Regions from separate parts of the Ktedonobacter sp. SOSP1-52 genome, predicted to be linked through region 2. Evidence: a T-box and tRNA genes for the amino acid it is inferred to sense, from the RefSeq annotation. Region 2 holds a T-box; the other regions hold tRNA genes.
What was found. The T-box of region 2 lies ahead of leuS (leucine--tRNA ligase). A T-box ahead of a tRNA ligase gene usually reads a tRNA of that ligase, here a tRNA-Leu.
Positions count from the first base shown of each region.

Region 1 (6,630 bases), on a different contig from region 2:
TCGCCCAGGCGCAGATCAGCGCTCTCAGGACGTAGCAAGAGTCGGTGCTCGGCCCGCGAGGTGTGCAGACGATAGGGCTCGCTCATGGGACGCGTCACCAGGTCGTCGATCAAGACACCGATGTAGGCTTCATGCCGCCCCAGCACAAAGCCATCCTCGCCACGCGCATAGAGCGCGGCATTAATGCCCGCCATGATGCCCTGAGCCGCGGCCTCCTCATAGCCAGAGGTACCGTTGATCTGGCCCGCCAGGAAGAGGCCCGCCACGGGCTTGGTCTCCATCGTAGGGAAGAGCTGTGTGGGCAAGACATAGTCATACTCGACGGCATAGCCAACCCGCATGATCTCCGCCTTCGCCAGCGCGGGAATGCTGCGCAACATCTCCAGCTGCACATCCTCGGGAGGCTGGTATTCATGCCCTGGACATAGACCTCGCCCGTACGCCAGCCCTCCGGCTCCAGAAAGATTTGGTGCGAGACCTTGTCGGCAAAGCGCACAATCTTATCCTCAATCGAGGGGCAGTAGCGCGGCCCAACACCTTCGATGATACCGGTATAGAGGGGGGAGCGATGCAGGTTATCACGAATAATCTGATGGGTGCGCTCAGTTGTTCGCACCAGGTAGCAGGGCAACTGCGGACGCCAGCCGCGTAGGTCCTCCTCCAGCACAGGGTAGACCGAGTTTGGCTTCCCACCGGGTACCTGGATATCCTCGCGCGCCTCTGTATCCTGCGAAAAATAGAGAGGGACAGTACTTCCTGGCTGGCGCTCCGTCTTACTAAAATCTATTGTGCGTGCATCGATACGCGGGGGCGTACCCGTCTTAAAACGCCGCATCTCCAGGCCCAGTGCACGCAGCGAATCGGAGATACCTAGCGCCGGACCTTCTCCAGCGCGCCCGCCTGGCTGCGTCTTCTCGCCAACCACCAGACGACCATTAATAAATGTTCCGGTCGTCATCACCACTGAGCGCGCATGATACTCCCAACCGTTGCTGGTCACCACGCCATGCATCACATGCCGCCCATCCTCGCGTTGCGTGCTCAGCAAGCGCAAGATCGTCGCCTGCCGTAGATCGAGATTTGGTTGGCTCTCCAGCACAAACTTCATCGCCAGACGGTAGGCCTGCTTATCACACTGCGCGCGCAAGGCCTGAACCGCTGGCCCCTTACTGGTATTCAGCAGGCGCATCTGGATAAAGGTGCGGTCGGTATTGCGCCCGATCTCGCCGCCAAGGGCATCAATCTCCTTGATCAGGTGTCCCTTGGCCGGTCCACCCATAGAAGGGTTACAGGGCATCAAGGCCACGCTATCCAGATTCATCGTGAGCAATAGGGTCTTGAGTCCCATGCGTGCGCTGGCCAGCGCGGACTCGCAGCCCGCGTGTCCCGCGCCCACAATGATAACATCATAATAGCCGTGCACACGCGGCTCAGAGGATGTGTGCAAGCTCTCTCCACTGTTAGTCATATTTCCGTACCTGGTCGCTTCTTCTCTATGAATGTTTCTTCACTCCAACACGGCTCATATTATGCCCCAGTCGTTCACCAGCGTCAATATTTGACACGCCAGCTAGGATTTTTCACGTTTTCAGCGCTAATGACTGTTTCAACAATCAGGCGGAATAAAATATCGACCCAACCGTCAAAAATGATTGACGAAAGCCGCTGAACGTGCTATTATCGTGGCACACACGGGGCGATGGCGAAATGGTAGACGCAGGGGACTTAAAATCCCCAGGCTGAGAGGCCGTGAGGGTTCGAGTCCCTCTCGCCCTACCCTCTCACAGAGCAGCTTGAGTGGTAAGCGCTCGACGCGCCTCTGCTACGGTTTTCCCTGCCTTGGTTAACGTCAAGAAAAGCGTTGGTTCTGCTTGCCTGACCAGTTGACGCCAGAGCACCACCTTCCTTGGCCCACAGTGCTGACACTCCCAACGGTTACACCTTGCCCGTTGCATCTCTCCTGTATGCTTGTTTACCCAGCGATGACGCAACGCCCACGGGTCCTTGCAGTAGTACAGCGCATCGAGTCCATACTGTTCTGCTATGAGTGTCTTTTCCTCTAGCGTCGGCTCATGCCACCCCTGGTGCGTCTCGATCCCTACAATCTCACCCATAGGCTCCCCCCTCCTTCTCTTCCACCATCAATGGTTGCGTCTGTCGCTAAATATGTGTGTGATATATTCCTTTCAGGGTTTCCAAGTAGGATCACCTTTCCCTGGTTCATATCCTAAAAGAAAGAAAGGGAAAGATATGGATGAGATCTGTGTTGAACTTACATTTGATAAAGAACTTCCCTGTGTCATCTGCGGAACACTGACAAGCTGTGGTGTAGCCTGTCGCTCGGTGACGCAGGGCATCACAGGACACGAGTTCAGTGAAACATGGATACTTAACCCTTACTGCGAGCAGCGTACTGGGTGTAGAGACAAAGTATGGAAAAAAGTGAAAACCCCGCGACTTGACTCGAACCAGTGACCTCTGTACGCGATTGCAGCACCGCACCCTGACAGTGCTCCGCCACCTGAGGAGACGTGCCTCATCATGAGGCCAACCCCAGCACTCGGTGATTGTCAGCCTTGCTTTGCTCATCGACGACTATGCCTGCCCGGAAGCCGCTCTAATCCTTGCCTTATCTTCTGTTGACAGCGCACTGTAGAAGCGCTTACCTGGGTAACCTCTTAAAGCGTGAACGACATCTTGAGCCTTGGACGGATCTACCAAGAGAAAGAGAGCGGATGTCCCTGGAAGAAGGTGTTGCTTCACCTGCTGGACAAACCAATCATCAATGCCCTTACCCCACCCAGAGAGCAGCGTTTTGATGACATATTCCCATGTTTGGGCGTTAAAAGCGTCTCCATCTGTGGGATCTATCACTTGTTGCACGATGACCTGGCCATCCAGCCGGATGATAACTATCGCTGCATCCCCAGGTGGAATGAGACCGCTTCTCTTTAATTCTTGAGTCCGCAGCCACAGCTGTTCCGCTTCCTGCTCACCGTCAAACACCAGCGCAATCAACCTACTCTCAGCCATTTCTTTGCTCCTCCACAGAGAAAATTTTCTTCATCGTTTCTTCCATTGGTCCTTCACCTTCTGGCTAAACGTTGCCATGATAGTTGAGCAAACCAGCGTCGTTTTGGTAGGTTACTTCTTTTCTGGCAACCCTTTGCTGGCAACGATGGATGCATCTATAATTATCGATGCACTATCTAGCATCAGCGGCAGCGCCTTCTGAACCGTGAAAAGCAGCCCTTTCACGTTGTTTATCATTTTTCGCTGTTTTTTTTGCGAATATGCGCGCTGTACTCCTCCGACACTTCGAGCATGTCTCGTCGTACTTGATAGCAAGAGCCTCCTGCTTTCTGTCACTATACAGATCCATCTCAAACAGAGCGGTGAAGATCTTTACATTGAGCTGGCTTTTCGCTACGAAGACGAGGCACAGAAGCATGAACAATGGCAAAAGCGTATACAGTAAGGAAATCCCCGGGGTCAGAAAAGCGGTTCTAGGCCAGGAGACATACCAATCTCCTGTCCTAGTAAAATCGATTACTTGGCTAAGCTCGCTATTTGTCCTTGTTCTTGCTGTTCTTTTGCTCCTTTTCCTTTTACTCGGCAGGTTCAAATCCCCAATGGGAGAGTAGTTTGTGTGCTCCCGCCTGGCCTCGGCACCGCGATAATCCTTCAGTAGATCTCTATCCCTATTGAACAGGTGGAAAGTGCGCAGATTCAACAAGCCTTAATTTACAGGCGTGAGCAACAACGTATTATCTTCATGCATAGTTGGCTTTAAAAGCACAACATTACTTAGAATTTTTTGTCAAACTATATGTTATTTTTAACTAATCAATACGTTTCTATAAAATAGGTACATATTAGTACATATTTTTTGCTATATAGCAGCTATGACATATACGTGCCGTTCAATTTCAACGCAAGATTAGGGATATCTACTACAGATAAATGAATAGTATCACTAGACAAGTTTGCCAGGAAGTAAGAGCATGGTGAGGGGAGAGTTCGATGCTAGCATTTCCCGTCTTAACTGGAGCTTTCATGGCTGAAGATATACCTGGTGCTAAATATGGCTTTTCCCGTTTATACCACACATATGAATGAAAACATTGAAATTAAAACGCCTTATTAGTCGTGGAAGACTTTATTCCTTCACTTCTCAACAATGCCACGTGTGGGCCGGATTTGCAGCGAAGCGTCTATTCTCAATTTGTCATTACGCCAGTATAAAGGCTCATCTACAGCAAGCCTTAGAGAGAACAGATGCAGTAAAAGGAGAAAATATAATATGCAGCTTATAGGAATTGCGCTTGGAGGAGGGGTCGCTCTTCTATGGGGCATAGCGGATTCCATCGCAACGCTGTCCACGAGACGTTTAACCACTTTTACCACCACCATTATTTCTCATTTTAGCGGCTTGCTTACCTTGATTGTTACCCTGGCTATTCTCTTCTGGCATTACCCATCTCATACCTTTGCCATCTCAGCATCGGACCTTCTCATCGGCGCGGGCACAGGCGTACTCACCGTCATAGGCTACCTTGCTTTGTACCGCTCTCTAGAGCTTGGCCCAATCGCGATCACAAGTCCGCTCTCTTCTACCAGTGCGGTCTTTACCTTGCTTCTTTCGACGCTCTTCCTGCAAGAGCATATTACCTTATTTGATGGATTCGCCATTGGGGCCATCATCATTGGGGTGTTCCTTGCCTCGATCAACATACGGAACATACATTTGCTCCTCAAGAAAAAGCCCGAAGCGCTACTCGCCGGGAAGGGCGTTCGCTGGGCCTGCATCACGCCCATCGCCTTTGGACTGGTGGATATTAGCATCGGAGCCTCCTCGCCGCTTCACGGCTGGTTCACACCCGTATTCCTCACCTTTGTCTTTAGTTCATTCACGCTCACGATACTCTTACTCGTGCGCTACTCATTCAGCAAAGAGGGCAGAACCCTTTTTATGAGCGTGAACACGCTTTTCCATAAACCTGTCGGCATCCTATTCGCCATAGGAGCTGGCATCCTGGAATGCCTGGCGATCGTTACCTTTGGCATAGCGGCCCAAACCATTAAACCTGGCATGATTGCCGCTATCTCCTCTAATTACTCTTTAATTTCCGTCTTATTTGGAGTTCTGGTCCTGGGTGAGCGGTTGATGGCCAATCAAAAGCTCGGCATTGGGATAGTTATGTGTGGCCTCACCGTACTTACAGTCATCCACATATGAGTATGTCAGGGTCTTTGCCTTTGATGCATACGCACACAGCCCCAGGTATCACACACAGTTTGCGATGAACAAGGAGACAAATAGCGATGTCGTTACGTAGGACAGTCACGGCTATCATCGGACTGGAACTGATTATAGCGCTCATCATCCTTTTACATATTGGCGAAAACGCTTCCCCAGGGGTCAGCCTGTACAAGTTCACCCCTTTACTGGGAGCAATCATAGGAAGTTGTCTGACATTCTTCTCTATCCGCAAAAGCGCCCTCAATATCTCTGTCGAGCGCTCCGAAGCCTGGATAGGATATGAGAAGGCAGGCTGGATACTCGTCTGCCTCGGACAGGCCATGTGGGGGCTGGGAGAAAGCTTCTGGCGCTACTATTCCGCTATCGGCGATCCCCCTTTCCCATCGCTGGCTGACGCGGGCTATATGTTCTTTCCAGCACTCTGCTTTATCGGTCTCGTGCTGCAACCAAATGCTAAGGGCAGGTTAGAGCGAACACTGGTCGCGCTGGATAGCCTTATTGCTATGGGCGCATTGCTCGCTATTAGCTGGTACCTTCTGCTCGGAGCCATCGCGCAATCACCAGCCACGACAAGCCTGGCGAAGTTCATCAGCCTGTATTATCCAGCCGCTGATGTCTCCCTTCTCAGTTGCGTGATCTTCTTACTGATGCGCGGGCACAGCCAGGTCTACCAGGCAACGGCACGCAGGTTTAGCCTGTTTGCTCTTGGGCTGGGTCTCTGCCTGTTCGCGACATCGGACTTTATCTTTAACCTGCAGCAAAACGCGGGAACCTATGTCGATGGCACATGGGTTGACCTGGGCTGGCCTCTGGGCATGCTCACGATTGGCTTAGCCGCCTACCTGCGCTGTAATCTCCCCCGAACAGCACAGGAAGCGCTGGAGGCACGGCGACAAAATCGCGTTACATACATGGGCTTTCGCCCGGTTCAGTTACTCCCCTATATCCTTATCTTCATCCTGTTCATAGTGCTGATCCTCAATGTGAATTCTTCCGACCCGGCTCAAGCACACATTCGCTTTGTGCTTATGCTCGCGACCATTGTTGTCATCTGCCTGGTGCTGGTGCGTCAGATTCTAACCATTCACGAGAATGAGCGTCTCTCACATTTGCAGGCCGCTTCCTTGCAACAAATTGAAGAGCAGGCCCACCACATCGCGGAACGCAACAAGGAACTCGAAGAGGGCATAGCCCACCTCAAAGCGGTTCAAACGAGCCTGGCAAATGGGAATCTACGCGCCCGCGCACAATTACAGCACGGCGTGCTTTGGAGCCTCGCCAGCAGTTTGAATCTCCTGGCCGACCGCCTGACAAACCTGGGCATGGCAAAGAGGCGCCTGGACCTCTTGCATAACGCGCTTATCGAC
Region 1 covers NZ_BNJH01000004.1:22,318-28,947, forward strand. Annotated here, with positions in the region: partial or broken gene mnmG (tRNA uridine-5-carboxymethylaminomethyl(34) synthesis enzyme MnmG) at 1-1,468, opposite strand, end outside; tRNA gene JMJ16_RS35285 (tRNA-Leu) at 1,694-1,776, shown strand; gene JMJ16_RS35290 (hypothetical protein) at 1,782-2,114, opposite strand; gene JMJ16_RS35295 (DUF1269 domain-containing protein) at 2,596-3,033, opposite strand; partial or broken gene JMJ16_RS57485 (oxidoreductase) at 3,157-3,261, opposite strand; gene JMJ16_RS35300 (EamA family transporter) at 4,304-5,239, shown strand; gene JMJ16_RS35305 (hypothetical protein) at 5,326-6,630, shown strand, end outside.
Region 1: it has a tRNA-Leu gene. The T-box ahead of leuS (leucine--tRNA ligase) is inferred to sense a tRNA for this amino acid. The anticodon was not compared.

Region 2 (6,630 bases):
CATGCCCCTCCAGGACATAGTCCGCGATCCAGATGGGCAGGCGCTCGCCAGTCAGGGGATGCCGAGCGTAGGCTCCAGTAAAGACGCCGCTTGTGCCGCGTTCGGCATCGACCGCTAACTTGCTCATGCGCTCCTGAAAGGCCTGCACCTCTGCGCGCCGCTCCCGGACTGTGATCGCCTCGATAGCTGGATGCCGGGCGGAGAGCGCGACAAAGGTCACGCCAAAGATGGTGTCAGGCCGCGTCGTATAAGCCTGGATAGCGACATCCTGTCCAGGTTGCGCCTCTCCTGATGTCTCAGGCTCACTCACAACTTGCAGCGCAAATTTCAGGCCTTCGGAGCGGCCAATCCAGTTGCGTTGCAGGTTTTTGACGCGCTCGGACCAGTCCAGACCTTCCAGGTCGTCCAGCAGCCTCTGCGCGTACTTCGTTGTCTTCAGGAACCACTGCTCCAGCCAGCGGCGCTCAACGATGGAGTCGCAACGCTCGCAGCGCCCATTTATGACCTGCTCATCCGCCAGGACCGTCTTATCTTTGGGGCACCAGTTGACGCTGGCGGACTTGCGCTCGGCCAGCCCGACTTTGAAGAGTTGCAGGAAGATCCACTGCGTCCAGCGATAATACTCAGGCGAGGTTGTATCTACCTCGTGTGACCAGTCAAAGCGATTGCCGATATGCTTTAATTGCCGCTCGCGAAAGTGCTCAATATTGCGCTTTGTCAGGATGCGCGGATGCACGCCCTGCTTGATCGCGAAATTCTCGCTATGAATGCCAAAGGCGTCAAAGCCAATCGGCTCAAAGACATCATAGCCCTGCATAGCCTTGTAGCGCCCCTGGATATCCGCCCCGACATAGGAGTACATGTTGCCCACATGCAGGCCCTCGGCCGACGGATACGGGAACATCATCAAATTGTAAAACGGTTTTTTAGCCCGCTGTAAATCCACCTGGTACAGCCTCTGCTCCTCCCAGCGCGTACGCCACTTCGCCTCGAAGCTGGCGAAATCATAGCTGGGAGGCCGCACCTGTTGCAGCGCTTCACCTGCACCTGGTTGCGGGACATGTGTCTGTGACATAAACTCCTCCTGCTGACGGGTCATAGAGCTAATAAACAGCGAGACTCGACGCGGAGGGCAAGAAAAAAGCACCCTCCGCCCACGCAGGGCGAAAAGTGCGCTCAGGGCCACTTTCGCGGTACCACCATGCTTCACCGTCGCCTCGCGACGACGGCCTTTAAGGGTATAGATGTACCCGGCCCGCTAACGGGGGCTACCGGCAGCAACTACTCACCCCTCTGTCCAGGAGAAGCTTTCACCACTACGACTCACGAGGGAGCTTCAGACGACACCTTGATACTGGCTCGCAGCGACCGCCAGCTCTCTGTAATCGCGATGTCTCTTACTTTCCTCGTTCTTCGTCTTGTTCCTTATATCATCTATTATACAGAGCGTACCCGACAATTTGCGCTTTGTCAAGCCTAAAAAAGGAAAAGTGGATGGTGGTATGGCTCTGACATACCACCATCCACTTTTCCTTTTTTAATACACTTAATGCATGCAGGTTTCAGCGAAGAGATGTAGAGGCTCGATCTTTGTGGCATCGGAGAAGCGGATAATGAGCTCCTGGATACCTGCCGCCTCGTACTCGGCGATGCGCTCGCGGATCATATCGGGCGTGCCGATGAGCGCACGCTTGCGGGCCTCGTCGATATTGGCGCGCATATTGGCGGGGAGCTTCGCCACGGCCTCTTCGTCGGTGCGCGCGATAGCACAGTCGTCAACAATCGCCGTACGCTTGATGCTGTTATAATCGCGGCCCAGGGTGTCACAGTGTCCTTTGAGCACCTCAAGCTTATGCTTGATATTCTCAATTGTGCCACCCACATTACAGGCATCGGCATACTGCGCGACTAGTTTGAGGGTCACTTTCTCGCCACCACCACCGACGAGGATGGGAATGTGGGGCTTCTGCACACCTTTGGGCTGGTTGATCGCGCCACGCACCTGGTAATATTTGCCCTCGAAATGGGCCTCTTCCTGGCTCCACATAGCATGGATGATCTGAAGCGCCTCGCGTAGCATGCGCAGGCGATCAGGGCCCGAGGGATAGGGATAGCCATAGGCATTATACTCGTGCTCGTACCAGCCCGCGCCGATACCTAGCACGAGACGACCGTGACTCATCACATCAACCGTGCTCGCCATCTTGGCCAGCAGGGCGGGGTTGCGATAGCTATTACAGGTCACAATCTGTCCAAGGCGCACGCGCTTCGTATCGCGCGCCAGGGCCGCCATGCTGGTCCAGCATTCAAAAGTAACTTCTTGTGTCGGCGTGGGAACGGTATGAAAATGGTCATACAGCCAGACCGAATCAAAATTCAGCTTCTCGGCCTCCTGCGCCACGCGTGTCATCGCCTCATATGCTTCAACAGGATCAGCGATATCCACAAGGTCCATCTTCCAGCCCTGGGGAACAATTACACCAAACTCCATAATAGTTTTTCAACTCTCCTTTTGTTGCTCCATAAGCCAGCTCTGGCTCATGGTTGTCCCCCTATTATACTATCTTCGATCTTTAAACCTTCAAGCCGCACACTATCAAGCCTGCATTCTAGCCTGTAACCGCGCGAGGCGGCGCTGATGACGCTGTTGGCGTTTGCGACGCCTCCACATATACCAGGCACCGAAGAGCACCAGGGCCAGGGCGATAATTACCAGTCCCATGCGTTGGAAGATGGTCTCAAGCGTATCGATCTCGACCGCGATAAAGTAGCCTACCAGGCTGTAAATGGTGTTCCAAAGCAGGGCGGCGATGACTTCGAAGAAAAGGAAGCGTGTATAGCGCATGCGCGTCAGACCAGCGCTGATCGCAACAAATGAGCGCAAATGGCCCGCAACATGTGAGAGGATAATGGCCTTACCCCCATGCTTGTGGAGCATGAGGCGCGCGAGGCGCATACGGGCACCAAAACGCATTCGTATGCCAAGGCGCGTGGCGCTGAAGCGCTGCAATGGACCCCCAAGCGCGAAGCGCCCCAGGAGATAGTCGATATGATAACCGGCAACCGTTCCCAGGGTCGCGAAGAGAATCACCAGGCCCAGATTGAGTGTACCCAGACGGGCATAAAATGCGCCCAGCAGGGCCAGCGAGTTGCCTGGCATGACCAGGCCAAGCAGAGCTGTGTTCTCAGAGAGCGTGCTGAGAAAGACGATCAAGTAGCCATACTGATCGTAAAACAACTTGAGCCATTCAATGAAGGTCTGGAGCATACGTTCTCTTTGCTCAATCTTTCTTTATAAGGTGTTCTCAGCGTCTACGACGCTTCGGGGGTAAGAGATATGGTGGGGAAAGGCCTGGGGCCTTTCCCCACCATATCAAAACTACTTCTGGTAAGTTGGCAAAGCTGTAACCTAGAAGTCGCCGCCACCTGAGTCTCCTCCTCCAAAGTTGCCAAAGTCTCCTCCGCCAAAATCTCCTCCTCCACCAAAGTCTCCTCCGCCAAAGTCTCCTCCTCCACCAAAGCCGCCAGGGTCACCTCCCATGTGTCCCATATCATGGCCCTGGTCCTGGCCAAACATGTGTCCCAGACCATAGCCCATCAAAGCACCCAGGCCACCTACCACCCAGGGGTTCATGCCACTGCGCTGTTGGGGAGGATAGGGACCGTAGAATGGCTGCTGATACTGTGGCGGAAGCTGTTGCCCGTAGCCATCAGGCTGCTGCTGGTACTGCATTGGCGGCACCTGCTGATTATAGTCCGGTTGTTGGTACTGCATTGGCGGCTGCTGCGAGCCATAATCGGGCCGCTGAGGAGGATAGGGACCCTGATTGGACGGCTGGCGAGGCTCCTGGCGGCGAGGCGGTGGAACATCTCTATCTCGCTCCGGCGGATTTGTCGCATCACTTGAGCCAGGACGATAGTAGCTGGAATCGTAGTTTGTGCGTGGCTCTGGCTGCGAACGGGCCTTATAGATATCCCCTTCCTCATCGGCACGAGGCGCTGTTCCAGGCTCTGGCCGCGCTGTATAGCCCGCGGCATAGCCCTGGTCGTAGGTATCGGCCTCCTTGGGTGGAGGCGCGGCCTGCTCCTGGCCAGGTTGATAGTATCCAGTGTCGCTGTAGGGATCGCTATACGGAGCTGCCTGCGGCGGCATCTGCTGTTGTTGCATCTGTGACATATCCGGATAGCCATCAGGCGCACGCTGAGACCAATGCTGCTGGGAAAGCGCACGCGCGAAGAACACAACCATCATGATCACAAAAAACAGGAGCACCAAAGCGGTAAACATAACAAGCTCCTCTAGGAGAGAGCAACCAGTCTTGATCTCCTGTCATGGCTGCTCAAGAAATTTCTGATATTCGCACTACCAGGCAAACTACAAAAGTCTCTCTACAGTCCATCTTACAAAGTTATCGCAGATAAGCAAGCACAGCTTTCATAGGAATAGAAAGTATAGAATATGCTGGGGCAAGGCCTGCGGTCTTGCCCCAGCATATTCTATACTTTCTATTCCTTCGGCTTCTGCTGCCGTTTCAATCGCTGAATGGCCTCGCGCATCTCCTTTTCGGCCTGCTCGCGGCTGATAGGCTCCTCATCCTCTAACTCCTCGGAGGCCATCTGTTGCGCGGCGCCCTTGGAGGCGTTGCGAATCTCTTGCTGCTCTTGCTTGCGGGTCGCCTCATCAACAGGCTCTTCTGGCTTATATGGCTTAATTTGCTCTTTATCTTGAGACATATCCTTCCTTTTCATTTTTGCCTTGATGTTTCGGACTTCACACAACGGCCAGCGACTTCACTGACTATGGTGTGATTAATACAGGTGACACGAAACCTTTATTTAAAGGGTTACTCAAAAGGAAGCTCTTATATAAGGCCCGTTACTGACGTACGCAATTACTTGCACGTGTAATGGTACGGAGACACTGGGCGAGCCGCTATGTCGGTCAGGTATACATACCCTTGACTTTCACCACAACGCTGTGCTAATATCCGACTCGTGGACTCAGATATTAGGTCACCCTAATATCCAATCCATTGAGTCGGATATTTCTAACGCCGGACTCCTCGGCAAAAAAATATTTAAGAGGCTTTCAAAATGATGTTAGTCAAGCAGCGTATGCTTCTCCTTATCCTACTTCTATGCGGTCTTCCGCTGGTATTGCTCGCGGCCTGTGGCTCGACTAGCGACGGCAATAAGACAGGCGGTAAGAACGCGGTTACAATCAACGCCTACGATAACTATTTTGATCCCAAAACCATTAATGTTACAGCCAATCAGCCCGTTGAAGTAACCTTTGTTAATAAAGGCACCAATGTGCACATTGTCGAGATCAAGGGCCTGATCGCCGAAACTACGATGCAGCCAGGCGAAAAAAAGTCCTTTACCATTACGCCACAACAGCGCTCTTATAAGCTCTATGATGAACTTTATGTCAGTAAGGGCATGGAAGGCGCTTTCACTGGTACCGATAAGGTAACTTCTTCAAACAATGCGCCGTCTGGCAATGTGCAGAACGCCAAGATTAAGAATGCAGTTGAGACATACCGACAATACGTTATCCAGCAGACAGATGCTCTAGTTACGAGTACGCAGCAGTTCAACGATGCCATTAACGCGGGCGACCTCAATAAAGCAAAGGTGCTCTACGCGCCGACGCGTGAGTATTATGAGCGTATCGAACCCATCGCCTCAAGTTTTGGCAATCTCGATCCCGGCATCGATGCCCGCGAGGGTGATGTTCCCGATGAGCAGTGGACCGGTTTCCATCGTATCGAGAAGGCACTATGGGTCGATGGAAAGACCACAGGCCTTAAAACATATACCGACCAGTTGCTGAAGAACGTCAAAGACTTGCGCCAGAATTTGGATGGGATTAAACTGGTACCAACCGATATTATTGATGGCGCGGTTTCCCTGCTTAGCGAGGCCTCGCATACCAAAATCACTGGTGAAGAGGATCGCTACTCGCATACCGACCTGTATGACCTGGCCGCCAATGTCGAGGGTTCGCAGGTAGCCTTCAACAGCTTCAAAGACTACCTGAGCGAGAAAAATCCTGGCCTGCAACAGGATATCGCTGGCAAATTCCAGAAAGTACAGGACGTACTCAAACCATTCCGTACCGATAAGGGGTTCATGGACTACGCCACTCTCAAGGACGGAGATAAGCGCGCAATTGCCCAGAGCATTGACGATGCGGGCGAATCCCTTTCCAAAGTCGCAGTCTCCCTTCCCCAAACAGCAAACTAGGATCTTATTCCGAAACCCAACGTCACTGGCGTGCCTAGCGCTTCCCCCCATTCGGGGACAAGCGCGCTCAGGGTTTCGGAGAAGAATCAAGCGAGAAGTAAAGAGAGATGGTAGAAGTACATGAGTGAGAAGACTGGCCAAAAATTTAATCGGCGCAATATGCTGATCTCCGCCAGCGCGGCTGGAGCAGGCCTGGTCCTGGGTGGAGGAGGCGGCTATGCGCTAGCTCACACGCAAGGACAGCAAGCAATGCAACAGACGAGTAACAACGACATCATCTCCTTTTATGGAGAGAAACAGGCAGGAATCACAACACCTCAACAGGATCATCTCCACTTCGCGACCTTTGACCTGACGACTCAGGATCGCAACGAGGTCGCC
Region 2 covers NZ_BNJH01000006.1:209,054-215,683, reverse strand. Annotated here, with positions in the region: gene leuS (leucine--tRNA ligase) at 1-1,075, opposite strand, end outside; T-box leader at 1,157-1,423, opposite strand; gene JMJ16_RS46095 (LLM class F420-dependent oxidoreductase) at 1,547-2,491, opposite strand; gene JMJ16_RS46090 (DedA family protein) at 2,597-3,268, opposite strand; gene JMJ16_RS46085 (hypothetical protein) at 3,410-4,288, opposite strand; gene JMJ16_RS46080 (hypothetical protein) at 4,507-4,734, opposite strand; gene efeO (iron uptake system protein EfeO) at 5,095-6,249, shown strand; gene efeB (iron uptake transporter deferrochelatase/peroxidase subunit) at 6,370-6,630, shown strand, end outside.

Region 3 (6,630 bases), on a different contig from region 2:
GGCGATGACGTAGATGTCATCTGCCTACGGCAAGAGAGCGAGCAGAAATCTGAGGTCTACAACGGGGTGTGTATCTTCCGCCTGCCCATGAACCGGGGCTTTGGGCAATCGCTGCCGCTGACGCTCTTAAGCTGGGCCTGGTTTACGCTCATAGCGGGCTGGGTCCTGACCTTGAGGCATCTCAGGCGTCGCTATGATGTCATCCATGTGCATAATATCCCTGATTTTCTCGTCTTCTCGGCCCTTATCCCGCGCTTATTAGGCGCGAAAGTGATCCTGCATATTCAGGATACGGCTCCCGAACTGATGGTCGCCAAGGCCAGTGGGCGCAAAGGTGCGTTGATCTTTCGCCTAGCCTGCTGGCAGGAGCGTATCTCCTGTGCCTTTGCGCACAGCGTTGTCACCGTCGGCTGGCCCTTTGAAGAACTTCTGCTCCAGCGAGGCGTGCCTCAAGAGAAGATCACCATCATCCTGAATAGTGCCGATCCCAAGCTCTTTCCCGAGGAGCGGCGATGTACTCCTCCCTATACCGTCGCTGAGCGGACCGGGCAGGCGGAGACAACTCCCTTCATCATCATGTATCACGGGACGTTGGCCGAGCGCAATGGCATGGATATAGCTATCCGGGCGCTGGCCCAGGCCCGGCAGACAGTTCCACAGTTGCGCCTGGACATCAAGGGGCGGGGCGAGCACCTGGCATACCTCAAACAGCTTGCGCAGGAGTTGGGGGTGCAGGAGCATGTCGTATTTACGGATCCCTGCGCTATGGAGGAACTGGTCGACTTCCTGCTTCAGGGAGATGTTGGCATCATCCCATATCGCTGCAATGGCTTCTCTGAGCTTGTGCTCCCCACCAAGGCCTATGAGTATGCCTGGATGCAGCGCCCCATGCTTGCCTCAGACACAAAGGCCATCCGCTCGATGTTTGGGAGTGAGTCCCTGATCCTATGCGATCCCGAGCGCGTTGAGAGCTTCGCCCAGGCTATGATCGACCTCTATCGACAACCAGAGCTACGCGAGCGCCTGGTCACGAACGCGCTGGAGGATTACACACCCTACCGCTGGGACGCCATGGCCCAACGCTACCGCCAACTCCTGCGTACCTTGAGTGGGAAGAGTTCTCCCAAGGGGGCTACTAAAGAAGTAGAAGTGGCAATAAGCCAACATTAGTAGGGTCACATAAAATAGATGTGGTTCGTTGGAGCTGGCATTCGCCAGCTCCAACGAACCACATCTATTTATACACTACCCACTTCGAGGATGCGCAGAAAGAAATCCTGGATGGTCACAGAATCGATGTCGCCGCTGATGGAGAGCGCCGCCTGGTGTCCCGAGGGCCAGCATGCAAAGCGGAGCAGAGGCGTAGTCAGATCTTCTACCTGCTGTATAATCTCGCTGCGCGTCTCGAATTGGGCCGAGCGCGAGGTGCCCAGGCCAGTGGGCAGATGTAGGTAGTGCGTGTAGGAGGCGCGCTCCTCCTCGGAGGCGCGCAGAGCGGCGTAGCCTTGCTCATGTAGGAAGGCCAGGACCGCCTCGGGGGTCTCAGGCGAAACACCAATAGCTGGACATTGTGAGGCTTCGAGCGTAAAGGTGTGTGCCTCCACGCTGATCTCGTGTTCGTTCCAGGTGGTTGTGGGCTGCTCGACGAGCTGGACGTGGCGCGCGAGAATGGTCGCGCGTTCGGTGCAATCGGCCATGACCTGCCAGGTGCCGGGCGCGAACTGCTGAAGCGTGAAGGTGAAGTGAGCGCGCTCCTTCCACCAGCGGGCGATCTCGTCCAGGCGCGTGATCCAGACGGGGTGAGGCTGGCTGGTCGCAGTCCGCAGCAGGATGGCGAGGGCCTGGCGACAGAGTACTCCCCGCTCGGGATGCAGGTTGAGCACATACGCGCCCTCAAGCTCATACACACGCTGCATTACCAGGCTCCAGAGCTTGCCCACCTCCTCGCCCGAGGTAATGCGCAAGCGATCAAAGAGCATCTCATCATCGGGAATGCTGGTCGGAATACGCAGAAGCGTATCCTCAAAGTGCGGACGCAGGGCATAGGCTGCGCAGGGCAGGGCGCGGTAGAGCGCCAGTGATTTCTGATAGCCGTCGAGAATTGTTGGGGTGAGCGAGGCCTGGTCAACAACGTCATGTAGCACGGCTTCATTGCTCTCATAGGCGAAGCCCAGGTCTGTGAAGACCTGAACTGAGTCCTCGCTCCAGCCCAGGTAGGGATTGCGAAAGCCCTGAAACGGCATTTTTACCTGCTGAAAGGTTGCGATAGCGCGACTGGTTTGCGTATACTGTGCATCCTTGCTCAACTGGCGATAATCGTTGTGGACATAGCCGTGGATGCCGATCTCGGCCCCTGCCTGTTCGATGTCTGCCAGCAGGCGTGGATGGCGCTGTAAGACCACGGCGGGAATAAAGAAGGTTGGTGCAGCCTGATAGGGTTTAAGCTCATGAATGAGCGTCTCCAGCGAGCGGCGATTGCGTGTCTCGCTGAAGCCAAAGCGGGAGAAGACGGTCCAGAGGCGGCGCGCGAAGTTGCGCGGTCCCTTGGTCTTGATGGAGAAGGAGACCAGGTTCAAGAGAAACCTCCCATGTCGTAGAAGAGAATGGGCCGGCCAGGCCGGCGACAGCATCTGCACGAGGGCACAAAAGAATGCTCCATCGCGAGCACGTTACTCTAGCAAGCAAGCAGGAGAAAGAACGCGGCTGCCATGAACATGGGAGTGGGGTATTTATTTGTAGTATCTGTATTATAACATACGCATGGGCTTATGTGAAATGGGGTATGAATGAGTGTTGAGGTAGACTTCGAGCATCAGCCCGAAGTCTACCTCAACACTCATTCATATATCATACAATAGGGGCAAGCTGGTCTTGAAAAATCCGGTAACCATCGTGAGTGATCACACCTTCCAGGAGGAGATCATCATTGATGCGATAGCCTTCGGGATGAGGCTTAATATTGTCGAGGTGGGCGAAGAGCCAGCCGGCGGGTGAGAGCCACTGCTGAAAGTTGTCGAGGGCATGGCGCTGATTGAGGCCATAGGCATAGAGGATCTCGGCTTTCTGCTTGCCGTCATCGATCCATAATTCGGCAATATAGAGGACATAGACGGTAGTTTCAGGATCCATGGTTTTGCTCCTCCTGAGGAACGAGGCAGGAACGCACTACGCTGCTCTAAGAATAGTATGCCATAGAAAAAGCAATAAAAACAGCTCAAAGCCAACTTTTTCCAGGCTTGAGCGCTCCCACCGAGACTCTACCTGCTACATAGAAACACGTCTCGCTTGCAGACCAGGGAGACACCTGGTCTGCAAGCGAGACTCTTTCAGCAGGAGTCGCTGATCTATTTTAGATTTTAGATTTTAGATTTTAGACCAGGTGGAAGCGCTGGCTTGCCTGATGTGAGGCGGGGAGCGACCCGCTGGCGTCTATGCCGAGATGCCTGGCTGTACTGCGCACAATATCATTGGCCAGGTGTTCAAGGAGCGCGGCGTTATCACGCTGTGAGAGCTGGATATGTCTGGAGCGTAGGAGCGCGAGCGGATCCCTCTGCCGTCTCCAGGCCAGCAAGAAGCGCAAGAGGCACACAAGAAAGAGACATAAGGCCGGAATATAGATGAGTAAGCTTAGCAGGTCAAAGAGTCCAGTGAGTAACCAGTTGGAGAGAAAACTATTGGAAGGTGAAGGGCTTACGAGGGCGCTTAGCCAGGAGGATTGAGCGAAGAGAGTTACGAAAGAGGGGGCGCAAAAAGGCGCGATAATGACAAAAAGCGTTAGAGCGACAAAGGCCAGGCAACGGAACAGGCTTACCGGTAAATGCAGCGTGGTTGTGCGCGAGATATAGAGATGTTCCGCCAGCGAGGTAAGAGAGAGGAAGACCGAGGCGTCCTGGCGTTGAAGTTGAATATACGCTGGCTGTCCTGACTGCCCATGCATGCAGGCCACCTGGATGTCATCGAGATTGCGATGCCTGGCCTCTTCCTCCAGCAGCGTATAGACCCTGCCTGCCTCCATGTGATGTCCAGTCTGACTGGTCAGGAACCACGAGTGATGGGTAATAATGCTGCCATGCCCGGCGAGCACGGGACGAAGCTGAAGCTTCTGCAGTCGTTTGTGAGGCATCGGCCTGGGCTGGGGATCAGGTTGTGGCAGGGGCGCGACAGTCTTCCTGGCCACGATTCCCGGTATATTAGAAACGATGAGCATGGGATCGGAGACCGGTAGCGCAAGAGCATCCTCCTCGTCCTCGGACTTTGAGAGCATGGAGGGGAGTGGCGTCTGTGGTATCTCGGTAAAACGCGCGAGCTTGGTAAAGGACCCCGTCCCTTTACGCCGGGTGGGCATTTGTGCCCCACATTGGAGACAGGTCGTGGCCTGCTCAAAGTTGGCTACAAAGCAGTGGGGGCAGATGGATGGCATGCGTGATCCTCCTCTTCTACATTGCACATAGATGTGTCCCTGATTGGTTGCATGAGCAATACTATATCTATTCAGGCGACATTGTACATTTATGGATATAGCATGTCAATTATAGCTTGTATAGCCATTCAACCCATTTTTCATGTATTTGTAATGGAGCAAGCAAGATAGCATAAAACAGGGTCTGAGTAAGGGAGGTGCGAAGCGTATTATGAAGATTTATTCATAATATGAAAAGCAGGCAACGAAGAGGAGAAGCGAAAGGGCAGCGTATACAAGCTTGATTATTATCAATATAGTAGCCATAGAACAGATTTACACATTGTAACACTCTCCGTGCGCTTACAGGAGGATTAGTTACGACAAAAACATAACACTGAGATGAAGCAGGGGGAAAAGTGGCAAAAAAAAAGACCTCATATGAGGCCTTTGCAGAAGTGCCGAAGGGGGGACTCGAACCCCCATGCCAATTAAGGCACAACGCCCTGAACGTTGCGTGTCTACCAATTTCACCACTTCGGCGGAAGTGATCTGTTCACTTGGAACGAGATCTATAATACAGGATTAAGCCCTCCTCTGTCAAGCCCTTGCATAAGGCAATTTAAAAGTTTGGCAAATGCTCTCCAGCCTCTACAAGGAGGGCGACAAATCTTCAGTCTATCCTCGCCTAGAAAAACCCAAGGGAAAGATGTGTGTGCCTGGTTGATGGGCAAAGCCCATCAACCAGGCACACACATCTTTCCCTTGAGCGCCGCAGGCGCGAAAAGCCAAAACGCAGATGCGGCACATAGTTTAAGAAACTATGTGCCGCATTCGTCTCCATGGTATGGGTGCCGAAGGGGGGACTCGAACCCCCATGCCAATTAAGGCACAACGCCCTGAACGTTGCGTGTCTACCAATTTCACCACTTCGGCGGAAGTGATCCGTTTACTCGGGACGAGATTTATAATACAGGATTGAGGTTCGCCTGTCAAGAGTTTTCCCAGCCATTTTTCAGGGCTTCGCCTTAAAAAGCAGTTCAGTTGACCGTTACCCACTTTGGGGGCCTTTTCCACCTGGTTGGCTGGTTCAGTATCCCATCCAGTGGCCTCAGCTTTCGTGCTATAATAACAGAGATTGTTCCAACTGGTTGCTTGGTATGCCTGAGTTCTCCTTCCTGCATGAGAAGAAGTGGGGGCCAGGGTGAGGAGGAGTGCGCCCTTTGCGGTTACGTCGAGAGATAAGTGCTGTAACGGCAGAGATGTTCAAGGCGTGTCAGTGCAGAGAGGCGCAGCAAACAGAAGGAGGTTGAGATGCAGGAGACAAGGACTGCCCCCGCGCGAGCGGCCATCGATATCGGGAGTAATACACTCCAACTACTGATCGCGAGGTGCCAGGGCGATTCTCTGGACATCCTGGTGGATGAGGAAGAGATGGTGCGCCTGGGAAAGGATGTCAATGCGCATGGAGAGATCTCCCCGCAGAAGCGCGAGGAGGTCATTGATATTCTCCAGCGCTATAAAGCTCTGGCGGTTGAGCACCAGGTAGAGTCTATCTTCGTGGTCGCGACCGAGGCGACGCGCAAAGCACACAATAGCCAGCAATTCCTGAACGCTATAGAGCGAGCGGTTGGCGTCAAGACGCAGGTGATCGGCGGCGAGGTGGAGGCGATGTTGACCTTCTATGGTGCAAGCTACGAGTATTATCGCCAACAAGGGGCACCCGATCCTCTTGTCGTTATGGACCTGGGTGGTGGAAGCACCGAACTAATTAACGCGCAGCGCGGGAAAGTAAAATGGCTGACCTCTGTTCCCGTTGGTTCTGGCTGGCTGCATGATCGCTATATGCCTTCGGACCCACCAACTGAGGACGAGCGCGATCTTGCGCAGGTGTTTCTCAAGGCATACATGGATGGAACACGCCTCAAAAGCAGGCCCGAGGCGCTCATTATCACAGGTGGTAGCGCGAAGGCCCTCTTAAAGATGGCCCGCGCCGCCTTAGAGCTTGGGAACGAGGTGCAGCGCCTCTCCTTTATGGACGTTGTGCGTTGTGATGGATTGCTCAGTTCGTTAACAGCAGGAGAAGTCGCCCGGCGCTATGGCATAGACGAGAAGCGCGCGGCAGTCTTACCCGCAGGAGCGACGATTATTCAGGCCGTGATGACACGCTTGCAGCTATGCGAAGTTCGCATAAGCACGCATGGTATTCGTGAGGGCGTTCTCCTGGCCTA
Region 3 covers NZ_BNJH01000002.1:1,842,456-1,849,085, reverse strand. Annotated here, with positions in the region: gene JMJ16_RS23485 (glycosyltransferase family 4 protein) at 1-1,170, shown strand, start outside; gene JMJ16_RS23480 (polysaccharide deacetylase family protein) at 1,239-2,576, opposite strand; gene JMJ16_RS23475 (hypothetical protein) at 2,848-3,129, opposite strand; gene JMJ16_RS23470 (zinc finger Ran-binding domain-containing protein) at 3,371-4,420, opposite strand; tRNA gene JMJ16_RS23465 (tRNA-Leu) at 4,859-4,942, opposite strand; tRNA gene JMJ16_RS23460 (tRNA-Leu) at 5,252-5,335, opposite strand; gene JMJ16_RS23455 (CHAD domain-containing protein) at 5,714-6,630, shown strand, end outside.
Region 3: it has a tRNA-Leu gene. The T-box ahead of leuS (leucine--tRNA ligase) is inferred to sense a tRNA for this amino acid. The anticodon was not compared.